DNA from 3 places in the Streptomyces sp. RKAG293 genome. Region 3 is predicted to be linked to each of the others. Evidence: riboswitches for the same ligand, from Rfam matches in the RefSeq annotation. Region 3 holds a riboswitch; each other region holds the start of a gene.
The links. A riboswitch is a leader RNA that binds a small molecule or an ion and turns the genes downstream of it on or off. The one in region 3 is predicted to bind thiamine pyrophosphate.

Region 1 (6,645 bases), 1.8 Mb from region 3:
GATCATCGGCATACGCCCCCTTACAGCGGCCCCCATGCGGGGCCTGACGATCGCGAGTGTGCTCCCGCGCAAGGCCGTGGTGAACACCCTGACGGAACCTTGGCGCAGTCTTGATACGAAGCCCGCTCAGCCGACGCGCGAAGCCCGTTCAGCCGGAGTCGGAACCCCGCTCAGCCGAAGGCGGCGGCCACGTAGACCGTCCGCGGGGCCTGGTATTCCACGACCACGATCTGCGTCCCGGTCTCCATGCGCTCGCCCGGTGTGACCGGATACGCGAGGAACGCCTCGGCGCCGCCCCGTACTTGGACGATCACCTCGCCGACCAGCCCTGGGCCGATCCGCCCCGTCACCCTGCCCTGCAGCCCGATCATCCCGGCCATCGTCCCCCCGTTCCCCGTCACAACCCGCCGCCGCCACCCGCCCCCGCGAGTACGGCCTGCCGCTACTTCCCCCGGCGCCGGTGACCGCCGCCGGTCCTCGCGGGGAGAGTGTCCCCCGCGCTCGGTCCGCCCGCCCTCGGTTCCCCCGCCCTCGGTCCGTCCGTCTTCGGTCCGTCCGTCTTCGTAACGCTTGTCCTCGTATTGTGCCGGTCGGCACTGACAACGAGCGCCGCCAGCAGCGTCGTCAGGGGAACCGACGCGACCAGGCCGATGCTGCCGACCAGCGTCCGGACGATCTCCTCCGCCACCAGCTCGCTGCCGGCGACCCGCAGCACCCCGCTGCGCGCCACCGAGAACAGCAGCAGGAGCGGCAGCGCCGCACCCGCGTACGCCATCACCAGGGTGTTCACCACCGACGCGATGTGGTCCCGGCCGATCCGCATGCCGGCTCCGTAGAGCTTGCGCCAACTCGCGCCGGGGTCGGCGTCCTTGAGCTCCCACACCGCCGAGGTCTGGGTGACCGTCACATCGTCCAGGACGCCCAGCGAGCCGATGATGATGCCGGCCAGCAGCAGGCCCTTGATCTCGATGCCGGGGTAGAGGGTGTGGATCAGCCCGGTCTCGTCCGAGGTGTTGCCCGTCAAGTGGGCCCAGGAGATGAAGACCGAGCCGAGGATCCCGATCAGGAAGAGCGAGCACAGCGTGCCGATCACCGCCACCGACGTACGGGCGTTGAGTCCGTGGCACATGTAGAGCGCGATCAGCATGATCGCGCTGCCGCCGATCACCGCCACCAGCAGCGGATCGTGGCCGTGCAGGATCGCCGGGAGGATGAAGAGCGTCAGGATCGCGAAGCTGATGACCAGCGCGATCAGCGCCATCAGACCGCGCATCCTGCCGACGGCGATCACCGCGAGGGCGAAGATCCCGGCCAGCAGCGCGAGCGGGAAGCCGCGGTCGACATCGGTCACCGCGTACTGCAGCTCCTTCGGAGCGTCGGGTGCGTACGCCACCACCACGCCCTGGCCCGCCGTGTAGCGGCGGGTCTGGTCGGGGTGCACGATCTCGGTGAACGTCCGGCCCTGGTCCTTGCCCGTGGTGACCTCGATGGTCGCCTTCTCGCAGCGTTCCGGCGGGGAGGCGGCGGCGCCGGGTGTGGACTGCGCCGGTGACTGTGTGTTCGCCTCGGCGCAGTCGACGTCGTCGATCCTGGTGACCCGCGCCTGCTGTGTCTGCTGGTCGAAACCGACCCCGGTGCGCGCGTGCGGGGGCACTCCACCCGGCCACAGCACGATCAGCCCGGCGAGCACCGCTGCGGCGAAGGGGACCAGAACCACCGCGATGACCTTGCGGAGGTGCTTCGAGACCGGCGGCACCGGACCGTGACCGTGGGTGTGCGAGTGCGCGTGCGGCGACGCCTGGGGGGTGTCCACGGGCCGATCATCGCAAGACCCCCTGGTGTGCGTTCGTCCGCACCCGCTACCGTGGGGGCACCTTTGCAATCGCGGGAGCTCGGAGCACCGGGCTGAGAGGGCGCTGAAGAACTGCGCCGACCGCTGAACCTGTTACCGGGTAATGCCGGCGTAGGGAGTTGGGTCTCATGACCACGCAGGATGCACGCATGCCTGTCTCCGTTCAGTCCGTTTCGACGGAAAAGCCCGTTTCGGCGGAGCCGTCCGTCGCTGCGGAGAAGCGCGAGCCCGGCTGGCACAAGGGCTACCTGACCGGCACCAGGCCGGACATCCAGGTCCCCGTGCGCCAGGTGCACCTCACCACCGGCCGTGACGTGACGCTGTACGACACGTCGGGGCCGTACACCGATCCGAACGTCACCACGGACGTCCGCCGCGGCCTGGCGCCGCTGCGGGAGAACTGGATCATCGGCCGCGGCGACACCGAGGAGTACTCGGGCCGCCCGGTCCGCCCCGAGGACGACGGGATCAAGCACACCTCCCCCCGCGGCGGTCTGCGCAACCTCGACGCGGTCTTCCCCGGCCGCCCCCGGGTGCCCCGCAGGGGGCGGGACGGACAGGCGGTGACGCAGCTCGCGTACGCCCGCCGCGGCGACATCACCCCGGAGATGGAGTACATCGCGATCCGCGAGAACGTCTCCCCCGAGGTGGTGCGCGAGGAGATCGCGGCCGGCCGGGCCGTGATGCCGATGAACGTGAACCACCCCGAGATCGAGCCGATGATCATCGGCAAGCGGTTCCTGGTGAAGGTCAACGCCAACATCGGCAATTCCGCGGTCACCTCCTCCATCGAGGAGGAGGTGGACAAGATGACGTGGGCCACCAAGTGGGGCGCCGACACGGTCATGGACCTGTCCACCGGCCGCAACATCCACACCACCCGTGAATGGGTGCTGCGCAACTCCCCCGTGCCCATCGGCACCGTCCCCCTCTACCAGGCGCTGGAGAAGGTCGACGGCAAGGCCGAGGAGCTGACCTGGGAGGTCTACAAGGACACCGTCATCGAGCAGGCCGAGCAGGGCGTCGACTACATGACGGTGCACGCCGGCGTGCTGCTGCGCTACGTCCCGCTCACCGCCCGCCGCAAGACCGGCATCGTCTCGCGCGGCGGCTCGATCATGGCCGCCTGGTGCCTCGCGCACCACAAGGAGTCGTTCCTCTACGAGAACTTCGAGGAGCTCTGCGACATCCTCGCCTCCTACGACGTCACGTACTCGCTCGGCGACGGCCTGCGCCCCGGCTCCATCGCGGACGCCAACGACGAGGCGCAGTTCGCGGAGCTGCGGACGCTGGGCGAGCTGAACACCATCGCCAAGCGGCACAACGTGCAGACCATGATCGAGGGCCCCGGGCACGTCCCGATGCACAAGATCAAGGAGAACATCGACCTCCAGCAGGAGATCTGCGAGGAGGCGCCGTTCTACACGCTCGGCCCGCTCACCACCGATGTCGCGCCCGCCTACGACCACATCACCTCGGGCATCGGCGCCGCGATGATCGCCTGGTGGGGCACCGCGATGCTCTGCTACGTCACGCCCAAGGAGCACCTGGGCCTGCCCAACCGGGACGACGTCAAGACCGGCGTCATCACGTACAAGATCGCGGCGCACGCGGCGGACCTGGCCAAGGGCCACCCGGGGGCGCAGGACTGGGACGACGCGCTGTCCGACGCCCGCTTCGAGTTCCGCTGGGAGGACCAGTTCAACCTGGCCATGGACCCGGACACCGCGCGTGACTTCCACGACGAGACGCTGCCGGCGGACGGCGCCAAGACCGCGCACTTCTGCTCCATGTGCGGCCCCAAGTTCTGCTCGATGAAGATCAGCCAGGACATCCGCAAGGAGCACGGCGGGGATCTGCTGCTGGACCCGGAGGCCGGGATGCGGCAGAAGTCCGCCGAGTTCGCGGCGAGCGGCAACCGGGTCTACCTGCCGCTGGCCGACTGACCGCTCGCGGTCCGTGGTGAGCGGCGGAGGCTCCCGTCCTGGCCTCCGCCGCTCATCGTCCGGTCTCCTTCTTCTGGATGCAGCGTTCCCCGTTGTCGATGTCACCGATGTACGTCCAGAGCATCGGGGCCGGCTGCCCGGCCTGCCGGTGTTCCGGGTGGTGGGGGTCCGGGCCGCGCATGCGTGAGGTCCCGGTGGGAATCCCACCGGGACCTCTGCGGTGCACTGTGTTCGGGCCGTTCAGGTGCTTCGGGCCGATCGGGTACCGCCGGGTCAGATCAGGTCCATGGCGGCCACTTCATCGGGGCGGCCGTAGCTGACCGGTCCCTGGAAGCGCTTCCGCGCGGTGGCGAACCACCAGACGGTGGCGATGAGCAGCACCACACCCAGGGCGATCGGGGCGTAGTTGAACGAGGTCGTGGTGATCGGGGAGACCTGGGGCAGCATGAACAGCACGCTGCTGAGGACGATCCAGGTCACGGCGACCGTTCCGACGACCTTGCCGTAGCGCCCGAGGTTCCAGGGGCCGGACTCGAACTCGTCACCCAGGCGCAGCCGCAGGAAGATGGGCACGCCATAGGCGAGGAACAGCCCGACGACATTGACGCTGACAATGGCGGTGAAGGCGGTGTGGGACCACCAGCCGGGCAGTACCAGAATGATGGAGCAGGCCGCCGCGAGCCATACCGCCTTGACGGGCGTACGGGTGCGCGGGGACACCGAATGCCACCAACGCGAGCCGGGCATCGCACCGTCACGGGAGAACGCGAAGATCTGCCGGGTATTGCTGGTCATGTTGGCCAGGCCGCAGAACAGCATGGCGCCGATCACGATCAGCAGCAGCAGCTTGGCGGTGCCCATGCCGAGCGCGTCGATGAGAATCTGCACCGGCGGTGCGGCAGAGCTCGCCTCGGCCGCGTAATCACGAATCGCGTACACCAGGGCGAGCATGAGGATCAGGCCGATGCCCGCCGAGTAGGCGATCGACCGCATGATGCCCTTGGGCGCGTTGACCGTCGCCTGCACGGTCTCTTCCGACATGTGGAAACTGCCGTCGAAGCCGGTGAAGGTCCAGCTCGTGACGAGCAGACCGAGCATCGCGCCGTAAATCCCGTTGGAGAAGCCGGTGTTGTTCTCGAAATGCGTCACGAAGGAAACCGACTGGTGGTGGTCGGGTATGACGGTCAGACAGACGACGATCACGACCATGCCGATGAACAGCCACCACACGGAGATGCGGTTCAGCAGGGCGATCAGCTGCACCGTGTAGGTGTTGGCCAGCGCCTGCAGCAGCAGGATCACCGCCGTGATGCCCACGGTGCGCTGCGCCGTCACCTCGTAGTCGGTCCACTGCATCGCGATGAAGGCCTGGATGAAGGTGGCGGCGGCGTAGCCGGTGGCGGCCGTCCCGCCCACCTGGCCGACGAAGTTCAGCCAGCCGGTGTACCAGGACCAGGCGCCGCGGTGCCGCTTGGCGAGCTTGCCCGCGGAGAAGTACAGCGCGCCGCTGGTCGGATAGGCGGAGGCGATCTCCCCCATCGAGGCGCCGACGAACAGCACCATGATGGACACGCCTATCCAGCCGAATATGAGAATCCGCGGACCGCCGGCCGCCATGCCGAAACCGAAGGAGGAGAAGATACCGGCGATGATGTTGATGATGGTGAAAGAGATCGCGAAGTTGTCAAACGCGCGAAATCGCCGGGTAAGTTTCCGCGGATAGCCCATGGCATGCAGCGTCGCGTCGTCGTCGAGGGTGGCGACCGGCGCTGGAGGTCGAAGAGTTTTCGAGTGTGAAAGAGATCTGTGCTCGGTCACAACCGCAGCCTTTCTGAGACATGGAGGACGGGAGGACTTCGTCGTGCGATGTGGAGCGGCAGAGGTGTCAGGCGGCACTCGGAATCGGCAGTCCGCACAGCTTTCTGGCCCTGGTCAGTTGTTCCTCGGGCGCTCCGAACGCACTCCAGGGCATACGGGACGCATAGGGTCCTGATGCCGTGAGGACTTCCCGTGCCTCGAATTCCAGCTTCGCCATGACCAGGGCATGCGCCAGATAAGCCAGGTCGAGCACCGGGGTGAACCGGTACTTGGCCGTCTCGGGAAACCAATGGGTGTAGATCCCCATCGTGGTCGCTTTCCACTGGGGCTGTTCCCAGGTGCGGTCCGCCAGCAGCGCGGAGGGGTCGTAGTCCTCGACCAGCGCCACCAGCGGCAGCAGCCGCAGGGGCGAGTTGGTCGGTGCCCGGTGGCTCAGGAACGAGGCGACGTCCCATCGCGCGCTCGCCGAGCCGCCGTTGCGGGTGAAGAAGAAGGCCAGGAACCGGTGGTGCGCCTCACGGTGCCAGGGGTCGAGCCGGAGGATGTGGGCGAACAGGTACCAGGGCCCGGTCGGCTCGGTCAGCAGTCCGCGCGGCGCGGGGTCGCGGGGTCGCTGGAGCCGGGTGAGCGCCAGTTGGGTCACCCAGGGCGTCGGGTCGGTGGGCAGCATCTCCGAGGCCCGTTCGCACGCGCCCTGCGCTATGCGGACCAGCGCCCCCTCGCGGAGATCGCCGGCGTCGGCCATCCGTAACGCCCGGAGCATCGCCACCCGCGCCCACAGCAGCGCGGACTCGGCGCTGGGTTCCTCGGCCAGCCAGCGTTCGGCCAGGTCGGAATCCGCTGCCTCGGAGGCCAGTACGAGGGACCGGTGGGCCCGCACTTCGAAATCCCCGCGGGTCTCCCTCAGGATCTCGTGTGCGCCGAGGTACCGCCCGGCCTTCACGTCCATGCAGGCCCGGGCCAACTGACGATCATCGGCCGCCGGATGCCACACGTACTGCCCCTCGAACGAGCCAGCAGCCACTATCC
Region 2 (6,645 bases), 3.6 Mb from region 3:
AGCCCGCCGTGTTCGGCAGGACCCGGATGCCGTGCCTGCCCAGCACGGAGAGCACGGAGCCCTTCGTCGCCGGGTCGAGGCGGCGCATCGCCACCGTGGTGAGTTCGGTACCGGAGGCGAGCAGCGCCTGTTCGAGGATCTCCAGGCTGGGCGCACCGCCGGTGCCCATGATCAGCCGGGAGGTGAAGGGGACGCCGGCGATCCGCAGGGTGTCGTCGGCGGCACCGGCCGTGTGCGGGGGGTGCGGCACGGGATCAGCCTCCCTGGACGGCGGTGAGGACCTCGACGCGGTCGCCGTCGGCGAGTGCGGTGGTGGTCCAGCGGCTGCGGGGGACGACGGTCTCGTTGAGAGCGGCGGCGACGCCCGAGGGGGCGGCGGTCAGGGAGGCGACGAGCCGGTCGAGGGTCAGGCCCTCGGTGATCTCGCGGGCCTCACCGTTGACGGAGACGGTCATGCGGGCTGCTCCTGAAGCGTGAAGCGTGCGGGGGAGAAGGGCCGGGCCGACTCGGGCACCGAACCCGTCGTGAGCAGCTCGGCCATGATGTCGCCGGTCACCGGGGTCAGCAGCACACCGTTGCGGTGGTGGCCGGTGGCCAGCAGCAGACCGGGCAGCGCGCTGCGGCCGAGCAGCGGGGCGTTGTCGGGGGAGCCGGGGCGCAGCCCCGCGAGGGTCTCGACCAGCGGCAGTTCGGTGAGCCCCGGCACCAGCTCGTGGGCGTCGCGCAGCAGTTCGTAGACGCCGCCCGCGGTGACCGTGGTGTCCCAGCCGAGTTCCTCGCTGGTCGCGCCCACGACGAGCTCGCCGTTCTCGCGCGGCACGAGATAGACATGGCCGCCGCGCACCACGGCCCGCACCGTGCGGGAGAGGAACGGCGCGTAGCCGGGCGGGATGCGCAGCCGCAGGATCTGCCCCTTGACCGGGCGGACCGGCGGCAGGGCGTGCTCGGGGATGCCCGGCAGAACGCCGCTGCGGCTGCCCGCCGCGAGCACGGTCTGCTCGGCGGCGAGCACGGTGCCGTCGTCCAGCACCGCGCCGGTGGCGTGGTCCCTGACGGTCTCGATCCGGGTCACGGAGTTCCGGTGCAGTGCCACACCCGCGAGTTCGGCCGCGCGCAGCAGCGCGGCGGCCAGCCGGCGCGGATCGACCTGGTGGTCGCCGTCGACGCGCAGGCCGCCCCGCACACCGGGCGCCAGCATCGGCTCCAGCCGGCGGCACTCCCGGCCGGACAGCCACTCGGACCGCAGCCCCAGCGACGTCTGGAAGGTGTGCAGTTCACGCAGGTCGGCGCGGTCGTCGGCGTCCAGGGCGACGGCGAGCGTGCCGCACCGCCGGTAGCCGAGGCCCAGCCCGGTGGCGTCCTCCAGCTCGGCGGCGAAGGACGGATAGCGGCGGGCCGACGCGAGGTTGAGGTCGAGCAGCGTCTGCTCGCCGTACTGCAGCTCGGTGACGGCCGCCAGCATGCCGGCCGCGACGTGTGCGGCGCCGCCGCCCGGCGCCGGGTCGGCGACCGCGGTGCGCAGCCCGCGCTGCGCGGCGCGCCAGGCCGTGACGAGTCCGATGATTCCGCCGCCCACGACCAGGACGTCGTAGCGGTGGCGAGATGGATGCATGAGTGTCCCGCTCCTCCCTTCGCCGGCATGACCCGGATCAGGTTCGTACGGTCGGCGGCCGGTCAGCCGCCCTCTCAGCCCGGTACGTCCGGGCTCCCGCGAGTGCGTTAGCCCCGCCACCCTAGTACGCGGGCCCGAGCAGCGGTAAGGGAGCACGGGGTGGGCGAGAGGGGAGCGCGAGACAGGGGGATCGGATTTCGCACTGGTGGCCTGCCGGTAATCATCGGGGCGTTACGGTGATCGTGTGAGCCAGCCAAGCGCCGAGCGCGCAGTGATCGTCGGGGCCGGGATGGCCGGAGTGCAGACCGCTGTGTCGTTGCGGGAACAGGGGTGGCGCGGCGACATCACGCTGCTCGGCGCCGAACCGCACGCACCGTACGACCGCCCGCCGCTGTCCAAGTCCGTACTCCTCGGCACGGCCGAGGGCTCGCCCTTCGACGTGGACTTCAACGGCCTCGGCGTCGAGTTGCTGCTCGGCCGGCACGTGAGCGCGCTGCGCCCCGAGGAACGGCACGTGGTCACCGACGAGGGAACGGTCCGGTACGACCGGCTGGTGCTCGCCACCGGCGCCCATCCGGTGGCACTGCCCGGCAGCGAGGGCATCCCGGGCGTCTTCATGCTGCGCACCCTGGACGACGCCGCCGAGCTGCGGCCGGTGCTCGACGAGAAGCGCGATGTCGTCGTGGTCGGGGCGGGCTGGATCGGCGCCGAGTTCGCCACGGCGGCCCGCCAGGCGGGCTGCGCGGTGACCGTCGTCGAGGCGGCCGACCGGCCGCTGGCCGGAGTCCTGCCGGGCTCGGTCACCGACCACATGCGCGGCTGGTACGCGGACGCGGGCGCCGAACTGATCACCGGGACCGCGGTCGCGGCCGTCGAACCCGGCGCGGTGCTGCTCGCCGACGGGAGGCGGCTGCGGGCCGGGGCCGTCGTCGTCGGCATCGGCGCCCGGCCGGCCACCGGCTGGCTGGCGGGCTCCGGCGTCGCGCTGGGACCCGACCGCTCGGTGCTGGCGGACGACCGGCTGCGGACCTCCGTCGCCGATGTCTTCGCGGTGGGGGACTGCGCGTCCTTCCCGTCCGGGCGCTTCGGCGAGCGGCTGCTCGTCCACCACTGGGACAACGCGGTCCAGGGGCCGCGCGCCGCCGCCGCCAACGTGCTGGGCGGCGACGAGGTGTACGACCCGGTCCCGTACTTCTGGTCCGAGCAGTTCGGCCGTTTCGTGCAGTACGCGGGGCACCACTCCGCCACCGACACCATGCTGCTGCGCGGCGACCTGACGGGGCCCGCCTGGTCCGTCTGCTGGCTGCGGGACGGGGTGCTCGCGGCGCTGCTCGCCGTCGGCCGCCCGCGCGACCTCGCGCAGGGCCGCAAACTCATCGAACGCGGCGCCCACCTCGACCCGGGCCTCGTCGCCGACCCCGCGGTCCCGCTCAAGACCGCGGTACAGCCCACTCCGGGCAACAGCCCCGCCGGCGTGTAGCGGCCAAAAGCGGGTCTGCGCGGCAATTGTGGTCAAACCGTCAGGCCCGGCGGCGGCGAACCGGTACGCGGGTGCCCGTCGGGGATGGCACGCTTGTCCCGTGACCGAGATCGACGCAAAGATTGATGCCCTCGTACCTTCCTGGCTGAACCTCCCCGAGGTCGCCGAGCGACTGGGTGTGCCCATCACCCGGGTCCGCCCGATGATCAAGGAGAAGCTGTTCCTGGCGATCCGCCGCGGTGAGAACCGGGTCCTGATGGTCCCCGCCGACTTCATCGGCGAGGGAAGCATCGTCAAGGGCCTGCCCGGCCTGCTGACGGTCCTCAAGGACAACGGCTTCAGCGACGAAGAGGCGCTGGAGTGGCTGTTCGCCGCGGACCCGACGCTGCCCGGCACGCCCATCCAGGCGCTGAAGGAGAACCGCGGGACCGAGGTGAAGCGCCGCGCCCAGGCGCTCGCCCTGTAGAGCCGTCCGCCCGGGCCCGTGAGGGCAGCAGGACCCGCCGTACCGAGGGGGAGCGCACCATGACCACGCCGAACACCGTCCGTGGGCGGTTCGCCGACGCCCGGCTGTACCTGTGCACCGACGCCAGGACCGGCCCGGGCGACCTCGCCGCGTTCGCGGACGCGGTGCTGGGCTCGGACGTCGACGTCATCCAGCTGCGCGCCAAGGGGATCGAGGCCCGCGACGAGCTGGACGCGCTCGCGGTCCTGGCCGACGCGTGCCGCCGGCACGGAAAGCTGCTCGCGGTGAACGACCGGGCGGATGTCGCCCACGCGTCGGGCGCGGACGTGCTGCACCTGGGCCAGGGCGACCTGCCGGTATCCGCCGCCCGGGCGATCCTCGGCGAGGACGTGGTCATCGGACGGTCCTGCCACGCGGAGTCCGAGGCGGCGGCCGCCGCCGTGGAGCCCGGCGCGGACTACTTCTGCACCGGACCGGTCTGGCCCACCCCGACCAAGCCCGGCCGGCACGCGCCCGGCCTGGACCTGGTGCGGTACGCGGCCTCGCTGGAGGCAGCCCGGCCCTGGTTCGCGATCGGCGGGATCGACCTGACCAACGTCGAGCAGGTGCTGGAGGCCGGGGCCCGGCGGATCGTCGTCGTCCGGGCGATCACCGAGGCCGACGACCCGGCCGCGGCGGCGGCCGCACTGGCGAAGATCGTCACCTCGTACGACGGCTGAGCGGTCCCCCCGCTGCGCGCCCGCGACCGCCCGGTCACGCTCTGACCGATCGTGATCGGCCACCGGGTGTCCGACAGGCGTCCACCCCGTACCCCGCGCGTCACCAGCGCGTGTCCAAAGGATGGACGAGGGTGGGGCGCAAGCGGATAAATCGCCCGTCCTGGTTACGGGCGGTCGCGAGGCGCGGATACCCTTCGGGTATGGCCCTTGGGACAGCTTCCACCCGGACCGATCACGCGGTCACCATTCGTGAACTTCTCGCGTCCGGCGAGCGGTCGTATTCGTTCGAGTTCGCCGCGCCGAAGACCGAGAAGGGCGAGCGGACGCTCTGGAACGCCATCCGCCGCATCGAGGCGGTAGGGCCGACCTTCGTGTCCGTGACCTATGGGGCCGGCGGATCGTCCCGCGAGGGCACCGTCCGCGCCACCGACCGGATCGTCTCCGACACCACCCTGACCCCGGTCGCGCACCTGACGGCGGTCAACCACTCGATCGCCGAGCTGCGCAACATCATCGGGCAGTACGCCGACGCCGGGATCCGGAACATCCTCGCGGTGCGCGGTGACCCGCCCGGCGACCCGCTCGGCGAATGGGTCAAGCACCCCGAGGGCCTGCTGTACGCCGCCGACCTGGTCCGGCTGATCAAGGAGTCCGGCGACTTCTGCGTCGGCGTCGCGGCGTTCACCGAGATGCACCCGCGCTCCACCGACTGGGAGTCCGACACCCGGAACTTCGTCGACAAGTGCCGCGCCGGGGCCGACTTCGCGATCACCCAGATGTTCTTCGACGCGGACGACTACTTCCGGCTGCGTGACCGGGTGGCCGCCGCAGGCTGCACGACCCCGATCATTCCCGAGGTCATGCCGGTCACCAATGTGCGGCAGATCGAGCGCTTCGCTCAGCTGGGCAACGCGCCTTTCCCGCCGGAGCTGGCGGACCGTATCCTCGCGGTGAAGGACGATCCGGCGGCGGTGCGGGCGATCGGCATCGAGTTCACGACCGAGATGTGCCGGCGCCTGATGGCCGAGGACATCCCCGGACTCCACTTCATTACTCTTAACCACTCCACGGCGTCGCTGGAAATCTACGAGAATCTCGGTCTGCACCAGAGGTCGTGACCGCTCGTAAGGTGAGGAAGTGCGGACATGGGCTACACGCTGCTCTACATCGCGTTCGGCGTGGTCGCGCTGTGGCTGCTCGGTGAGGTGCTGCTGCAGTACAAGGCGCGGCTGCGCTGGCGGCTGCTCGCGTTCGCGGGTTTCCTGGGTGTGGTCGGCGGGGTCTCGCTCCGCAACGCGATCGTCATCGCGGTCGGCGCGATCGCGTTCGGCACCGGCCAGACGTTCGTGACGATGTCCTACCGGCAGGGCTTCTCCACCGGCTGGGCGCTCGGCGGCAGCCCCGGCTCCAGCCGCCGCCGCAAGGGCACCCGCGGTGCGGGCGCCGGGGCGGGCGAACCCGTCCTCGAGGTCAGCCCGGTCGAAGAGGTGGCCGAGGGACCCGAGTTGGCGACGGTCTACCAGGCGATGCCGGTGCTCGACGATACCGGCGAGTACGGGATCTACGACGGCCAGTCGTCCTACACCCCCGACCCGTACACCAGCGGTGGCTACGAGGGCTACGGCGCCCAGGGCTACGAGGGCTGGGGCGGTGGCGGCGAGCAGCAGCCGCAGCCCGCGGCGGCGGACGCCTACGCGTGGGGCGGCCAGCAGGACTACGACCCCGCCTACGCGGCTCCGTACCAGGACCCGGGCCAGCAGCAGTACACCCCGCAGTACGACCACGAGTTCGGCTACGAAACGCCGCCCGGCGGTGTCTGGGTCCCGCAGCAGCAGTCCGCCGAGCCGCAGTACGACCCGCAGCAGCAGGCGTACATCCCGCAGCAGCCCCAGCAACCGCAGTACGAGCAGTCGCAGTACGCGGATCCGTACGACCCCTACCGCTACTAGGACCGCTGTGAGGTCGTGACCGGACCTGGGGCGGGCTAGGGTCTGACAAATGGCGGCGTCCGCCCGGAGGGCGGGGCCCGGGGCGTCTGGTGCGTGTGATCGCAAGGCGGAGGGTCGTCCTCGTACCGGGGTACGTGGATGAGCCCGACAACTGGGGGCACCTCCCAGCGGTAGCTGGGGGAGGGATTTGTCAGACACGGCCTAGCGGCTGCCGCCCGGGCCGCCCGCGATCAGGTCGGCGACGATCGCGCCCGACATGCCGGCGTGCGCCAGGCCGCCGCCGGGGTGGGACCAGCCGCCCACGGAGTACAGCCCGGGGACGGCGGAGCGGTTGGCCGGGTGGAGGTGCAGACCGCCCGCGCCCGCCAGGGCGGGGCCGGGCACCGCGCCGCCCGGGGCGCCGGTCTCCCGCTCGGTGT
Region 3 (6,645 bases):
GCGGAGCTCCAGCAGCGCGGCATGGACCGGGCCCGCTCGGACTACATGGGCATGCTCGGCACCGTCATGAACTGCCTCGCCCTCCAGGACTTCCTGGAGAAGGAAGGCATCGAGACCCGCGTGCAGACCGCCATCACGATGGGCCAGGTCGCCGAGCCGTACATCCCGCTGCGCGCGGTGCGGCACCTGGAGAAGGGCCGCGTCGTCATCTTCGGCGCCGGTATGGGCATGCCGTACTTCTCCACCGACACCACCGCCGCCCAGCGCGCCCTGGAGATCGACGCCCAGGCGCTGCTCATGGGCAAGAACGGGGTCGACGGGGTCTACGACTCCGACCCCAAGCACAACCCGGACGCGGTCAAGTACGACGCCTTGGAGTACAGCGAGGTCATCTCGCGGGACCTCAAGGTCGCCGACGCCACCGCGATCACCCTGTGCCGTGACAACAAGCTGCCGATCCTCGTCTTCGAGCTGCTCGCCGAGGGAAACATCTCGCGAGCCGTAAAGGGTGAGAAGATCGGCACGCTCGTCAACGACCAGGGCACGCGGGGCTAACCGCCCGCACCCGGGGATGGACAACAGGCTGCCGGTCGGACACCGTGCAGGAAAGACGCGCGCAGGGGCCAGGCTCTGCCTTCTGAAAACCAGGAGCACATGGTGATTGAAGAGACCCTCCTCGAGGCCGAGGAGAAGATGGAGAAGGCCGTCATCGTCGCGAAGGACGACTTCGCCGCGATCCGCACCGGCCGTGCGCACCCCGCGATGTTCAACAAGATCGTGGCCGAGTACTACGGCGCCATCACGCCGATCAACCAGCTCGCCTCCTTCTCGGTGCCGGAGCCCCGGATGGCCGTGGTCTCCCCGTTCGACGTCAGCGCGCTGCGCAACATCGAAGAGGCGATCCGCAACTCGGACCTCGGCGTCAACCCGAGCAACGACGGCCGCATCATCCGGGTGGTGTTCCCGCAGCTGACCGAGGAGCGCCGCAAGGACTACATCAAGGTCGCCCGCAGCAAGTCGGAGGACGCGAAGATCTCGATCCGCGCGATCCGCCGCAAGGCCAAGGAGACCCTGGACAAGCTGGTCAAGGACGGCGAGTCCGGTGAGGACGACGTGCGTCGCGCCGAGAAGGAGCTCGACGACACGACGAGCAAGTACACGGCCCAGATCGACGAGCTGCTCAAGCACAAGGAAGCCGAGCTGCTCGAGGTCTGACGGACCGCTGCCACACGGCGGTACGACCGTTCGTTCTCCCGGGGGGTGACCCCCGCACCCCCCGCCAGAACACCAGGCCGGACGCCTGGTCCGGAACAACAACGCGAGGCGAAACTCAGTGAACGACTCCTCCTGGAGTGCCACGCCGCGCTCCGGCCACTGGGAAACGCCGGCGGGGGGACCGGGCGACGGCTCGGCGGGTTTCGCGCAGGATGCGCTCGACGCAGCGCAGACTCGTCGTATGCCGCCTGAGCCGTCACCGGAACCCGTCCCGCCCGTGAAGAAGTCCGCAGGTCGCAACCTGCGGGCCGCGATAGGGGTCGGCGTCGGCATGGGCGCGGTCATCGTCGCCTCGCTGTTCATCGTCAAGGCCGCCTTCGTCGGTGTGGTGGCGCTCGCCGTCGTCGTCGGCCTGTGGGAGCTCACCTCCCGGCTCGCGGAGAAGAAGTCCATCCGCATCCCGCTCGTACCGCTCGCGGTCGGCGGGGTCGCCATGGTCGTCGCGGGCTACGCGCGCGGCGCCGAGGGCGCCTGGATCGCCATGGCCCTCACCTCGCTCGCCATCCTCGTCTGGCGGATGACCGAGCCGCCGGAGAACTACCTGCGGGACGTCACCGCCGGCATCTTCGCCGCCTTCTACGTGCCCTTCCTCGCCACCTTCGTGTCGATGATGCTCGCCGCGGACGACGGCCCCTGGCGGGTCCTCGTCTTCCTGTTGCTCACCGTGATCAGCGACACAGGCGCCTACGCCGTCGGCTGGCGCTTCGGCCGCCGCCTCCTCGCCCCGCGCATCAGCCCCGGCAAGACCCGCGCCGGCCTCTTCGGCGCCATCGCCTTCGCCATGACGGCCGGCGCCCTGTCGATGCAGTACCTGATCGACGACGGCAAATGGTGGCAGGGCCTGATCCTGGGCCTGGTCGCGGCGGTCAGCGCCACCCTCGGCGACCTCGGCGAATCCATGATCAAGCGCGACCTCGGCATCAAGGACATGGGCACCCTCCTCCCCGGTCACGGCGGCATCATGGACCGCCTCGACTCCCTCCTCCCCACCGCCCCGGTGGTCTGGCTGCTCCTGGTCGTCTTCGTCGGGACCGGCTGACCTCCGCGCGTCTGCGACACTGGTAGCACCATGCCTGTACCCGGAGAACTCACCTTTGCCGTGCCGCGTGGGGCCAAGAAGCCCCCGCGGCACCTCGCCGACCTGACCCCTGCCGAGCGACGGGAGGCGGTTGTCGAGCTGGGCGAGAAGCCGTTCCGTGCCAAGCAGCTGTCGCAGCACTACTTCGCGCGGTACGACGACGACCGGGCCGCCTGGACGGATATTCCGGCGGCGTCGCGCGACAAGCTCGCGGACGGGTTGCTGCCCGAGATGATGTCGGTCGTGCGGCACATCAGCTGTGACGACGACACGACGCGCAAGACGCTGTGGCGGCTGTTCGACGGGACGCTCGTCGAGTCGGTGCTGATGCGGTACCCGGACCGGGTCACCATGTGCATCAGTTCGCAGGCCGGGTGCGGGATGAACTGCCCGTTCTGTGCGACGGGGCAGGCGGGTCTCGACCGTAATCTGTCGACCGCCGAGATCGTGCACCAGATCGTGGCCGGGATGAAGTCGCTGCGGGACGGCGAGATCCCCGGTGGGCCGGCCCGGCTGAGCAACATCGTGTTCATGGGCATGGGCGAGCCGCTGGCCAACTACAACCGTGTCATCGGCTCGATCCGCCGGCTGACGGACCCGGAGCCGGACGGGCTCGGACTGTCGCAGCGCGGGATCACCGTGTCGACGGTCGGGCTGGTGCCGGCGATGCTGCGGTTCGCCGACGAGGGCTTCAAGTGCCGGCTCGCGGTGTCGCTGCACGCCCCGGACGACGAGCTGCGCGACACCCTGGTGCCGGTCAACACCCGCTGGAAGGTGCGCGAGGTGCTGGACGCCGCGTGGCACTACGCGGAGGTGTCCGGCCGCCGGATCTCCATCGAGTACGCGCTGATCAAGGACATCAACGACCAGGCGTGGCGGGCGGACCTGCTCGGGCGGCTGCTCAAGGGCAAGCGCGTGCATGTGAACCTCATCCCGCTCAACCCCACCCCGGGGTCCAAGTGGACGGCCTCGCGGCCGGAGGACGAGCGGGCGTTCGTGCGGATGCTGGAGTCGCACGGGGTGCCGGTGACCGTCCGTGACACGCGTGGCAGTGAGATCGACGGAGCGTGCGGGCAGCTGGCGGCCTCCGAAGGCTGAGACGCCTGCCGGGCGTCAGCGGGCCCGCTGCTATCGTGGCGCTCGTAGATTCGTACAAATGAACATTTCCGACAGGGGAGCGCACCAGCGCTGAGAGTGCGGCCACCGGCGAAGCCGGTGCGGCCGCAGACCCTCGGACCTGATCCGGGTAATGCCGGCGTAGGGAGTCAACCGCTCATGAACACCAACCTTCGGCGCGCCGCGACAGCGGTCGTGGCCACCGCCCTCGGCGCCACGGCGCTGGCCGCCTGTGGCGGCTCCGGCGACAAGGCCGACGGCTCGAAGACGGCGACGCCGTCGAAGACCGTCACCCTCGTCAGCCATGACTCCTTCGCCGCCTCGCCCGCGGTGCTGAAGGAGTTCACCAAGGAGACCGGCTACACCGTCAAGGTGCTGGCCGGCGGTGACGCGGGCGCGGCCGTGAACCAGGCGATCCTGTCGAAGGGGCACCCGCAGGGCGATGTCTTCTTCGGTGTCGACAACACGCTGCTGTCGAGGGCCCTCGACAACGACCTGTTCACGCCGTACGAGGCCAAGGGCCTGGACCAGGTCCCGGCGGCGCTGCAGCTCGACAAGGACAAGCACCGGGTCACCCCGATCGACTCCGGCGACGTCTGCGTCAACTACGACCGCAAGTACTTCGACGCGCACAAACTGGCCGTTCCGGCGACCTTCGACGACCTGATCAAGCCGGAGTACAAGAACCTGCTGGTCACCGAGAACTCCGCGACGTCCTCGCCGGGGCTGGCCTTCCAGCTCGGCACGATCGCGAAGTACGGCGCCGACGGCTGGCAGGACTACTGGAAGAAGCTCAAGGCCAACGGCGTCGAGGTCGTCGACGGCTGGGAGCAGGCGTACAACGACCGCTTCTCCGGCTCGGCCGGCGGCAAGGGCAAGGGCGACAAGCCGCTCGTCGTCTCGTACGCCTCCAGCCCGCCCGCCGAGGTGCTGGGCGTCAAGCCGCAGCCGGCGCAGGGGCCGACCGGCGTCGCGACCGGTACGTGCTTCCGGCAGATCGAGTTCGCCGGGCTGCTCAAGGGCGGCAAGAACGACGCGGGCGGCAAGGCGCTGCTGGACTTCCTGCTGAGCAAGACGTTCCAGCAGGACATGCCGCTGCAGATGTTCGTGAACCCGGCCCGCCAGGACGCGGCGCTGCCCGCCGAGTTCACCAAGTACGGCGTGAAGATCGACACCCCGCCGACCGTGGCACCCGACGAGATCGCCAAGAACCGTGACCAGTGGGTCAAGACATGGTCCTCGCTCGTCCTGAAGTAGGGACTCCGGAAGCGGCTCCCGGGGAGCCGCGCCGCGGGACCCCGGTGAGGGTCCGGCGGCGCGCCCCGCGGGCCGCCGCGGTGCGGCTCGGTCTGATGGCCGTGCCCACCGCGTTCTTCGCGGTCTTCTTCGCCTATCCGGTGGCCGCCATCGTCACCCGGGGGCTGCGCGAGGGCGGCCGGTGGCGGTTCGGCCGGATCGGCGAGGTGCTGACCGACCCGGAGATCCTGCGGGTGCTGTGGTTCACCGCGTGGCAGGCGGTCGTCTCGACCGGGCTGACGCTGCTGATCGCGCTCCCGGCGGCGTATGTCTTCGCCCGCTTCGAGTTCCCCGGCAAGCGGCTGCTGCGGGCGGTGGTGGCGGTGCCGTTCGTGCTGCCCACGGTGGTGGTCGGCTCGGCGTTCCTGGCGCTGCTGGGCCGCGGCGGCATGCTCGACGACCTGTGGGGCGTCCGGCTGGACACCACCGTGTGGGCGATCCTGCTCGCGCACGTCTTCTTCAACTTCGGTGTCGTCGTCCGGTCCGTCGGCGGGCTGTGGTCGCAGCTCGACCCGCGCCAGGAGGAGGCCGCCCGGGTGCTGGGCGCCGGCCGCTTCGAGGCGTGGCGCCGGGTGACGCTGCCGGCGCTGGGGCCTGCCGTGGCAGCCGCCGCGCTGATGGTCTTCCTCTTCACCTTCACGTCCTTCGGCGTGATCCAGATCCTCGGCGGGCCGAAGTACTCCACGCTGGAAGTGGAGATCTACCAGCAGACCGCGCAGTTCCTCGACCTGCCGACGGCCGCCGTGCTCACCCTCGTGCAGTTCGCGGCGGTCGCCACGATCCTCGCGCTGCACGCCTGGACGGTGCGCCGCCGGGAGAGCACCCTGAAGCTCGTCGATGCCGCGCACACCTCGCGGCGGCCGCGCGGCGCGGCCCAGTGGGCGCTGCTGTGGGCGGTGCTGGCCGTGATCGTCCTGCTGATCCTGGTGCCGCTCGGCGTCCTGGTGGCGCGGTCGCTGGACGGGCCCGACGGCTACGGGCTCACCTTCTACCGGGCGCTGCTCTCGGTCCCGGAGACCGGCGGCACCTTCGTCGTCGCGCCCATCGAGGCGGTCTGGAACTCCCTGCAGTACGCGGCGGTGGCCACGCTCATCGCGCTGCTGGTGGGCGGCCTCGCCGCCGCCGCGCTGACCCGGCGCGCCGGCAGGCTGGTGCGGGGCTTCGACGCGCTGCTGATGCTGCCGCTGGGCACCTCGGCGGTGACCGTCGGCTTCGGCTTCCTCATCACCCTCGACGAGCCCCCGCTGGATCTGCGGTCGACGTGGCTGCTGGTGCCGCTGGCGCAGGCGCTGGTCGGTGTGCCGTTCGTGGTCCGCACGATGCTGCCCGTGCTGCGCGCCGTCGACGAACGGCTGCGGGAGGCGGCGGCGGTGCTGGGCGCCTCGCCGTGGCGGGCCTGGCGCGAGGTGGACCTGCCGCTGGTGCGGCGGGCGCTGCTGATCGCGGCGGGCTTCGCGTTCGCCGTCTCGCTCGGCGAGTTCGGCGCGACCGTCTTCATCGCGCGGCCCGACAACCCGACCCTGCCGGTGGCGGTGGCCCGGCTCCTCGGGCGCGCCGGGGAGCTCAACTACGGGCAGGCGATGGCCCTGAGCACCGTTCTGATGCTGGTGTGCGCGGGCGCGCTGCTGGCACTGGAGCGGCTGCGCACCGACCGTTCAGGAGAGTTCTAGATGACCCAGTCCTCCACTCCGCTGCTGCGGCTCGACGGTGTGACGGTCCGGTTCGGGGAGCGCGCGGCGCTCGACGCCGTGGACCTGGAGGTCGCCGCGCACGAGACGGTGTGCGTCCTGGGCCCCAGCGGCAGCGGCAAGTCCACCCTGCTGCGCGCGGTGGCCGGGCTGCAGGAGGTGGACGCCGGGCGGGTGCTGCTGGACGGCCGC

Region 1: it holds a riboswitch for thiamine pyrophosphate, as region 3 does, so the genes downstream of both, thiC (phosphomethylpyrimidine synthase ThiC) here and LNW72_RS28565 (thiamine ABC transporter substrate-binding protein) in region 3, are expected to answer to the same signal.
Region 2: it holds a riboswitch for thiamine pyrophosphate, as region 3 does, so the genes downstream of both, thiO (glycine oxidase ThiO) here and LNW72_RS28565 (thiamine ABC transporter substrate-binding protein) in region 3, are expected to answer to the same signal.

What each region holds. Positions count from the first base shown of each region.
Region 1 is NZ_JAJOZB010000001.1:4,607,503-4,614,147, reverse strand. Features, by position in the region: gene LNW72_RS20450 (flotillin family protein) at 1-12, opposite strand, end outside; gene LNW72_RS20445 (hypothetical protein) at 171-371, opposite strand; gene LNW72_RS20440 (YibE/F family protein) at 443-1,813, opposite strand; TPP riboswitch at 1,875-1,987, shown strand; gene thiC (phosphomethylpyrimidine synthase ThiC) at 1,981-3,798, shown strand; gene LNW72_RS41230 (hypothetical protein) at 3,851-3,979, opposite strand; gene LNW72_RS20430 (amino acid permease) at 4,072-5,526, opposite strand; gene LNW72_RS20425 (hypothetical protein) at 5,684-6,640, opposite strand.
Region 2 is NZ_JAJOZB010000001.1:2,800,301-2,806,945, reverse strand. Features, by position in the region: gene LNW72_RS12390 (thiazole synthase) at 1-250, opposite strand, end outside; gene thiS (sulfur carrier protein ThiS) at 255-455, opposite strand; gene thiO (glycine oxidase ThiO) at 452-1,612, opposite strand; TPP riboswitch at 1,609-1,722, opposite strand; gene LNW72_RS12375 (FAD-dependent oxidoreductase) at 1,902-3,092, shown strand; gene LNW72_RS12370 (Rv2175c family DNA-binding protein) at 3,193-3,558, shown strand; gene thiE (thiamine phosphate synthase) at 3,618-4,277, shown strand; gene metF (methylenetetrahydrofolate reductase [NAD(P)H]) at 4,478-5,395, shown strand; gene LNW72_RS12355 (hypothetical protein) at 5,423-6,226, shown strand; gene LNW72_RS12350 (NAD(P)/FAD-dependent oxidoreductase) at 6,428-6,645, opposite strand, start outside.
Region 3 is NZ_JAJOZB010000001.1:6,406,532-6,413,176, forward strand. Features, by position in the region: gene pyrH (UMP kinase) at 1-555, shown strand, start outside; gene frr (ribosome recycling factor) at 658-1,215, shown strand; gene LNW72_RS28555 (phosphatidate cytidylyltransferase) at 1,334-2,314, shown strand; gene rlmN (23S rRNA (adenine(2503)-C(2))-methyltransferase RlmN) at 2,345-3,451, shown strand; TPP riboswitch at 3,515-3,634, shown strand; gene LNW72_RS28565 (thiamine ABC transporter substrate-binding protein) at 3,629-4,726, shown strand; gene LNW72_RS28570 (iron ABC transporter permease) at 4,822-6,435, shown strand; gene LNW72_RS28575 (ABC transporter ATP-binding protein) at 6,436-6,645, shown strand, end outside.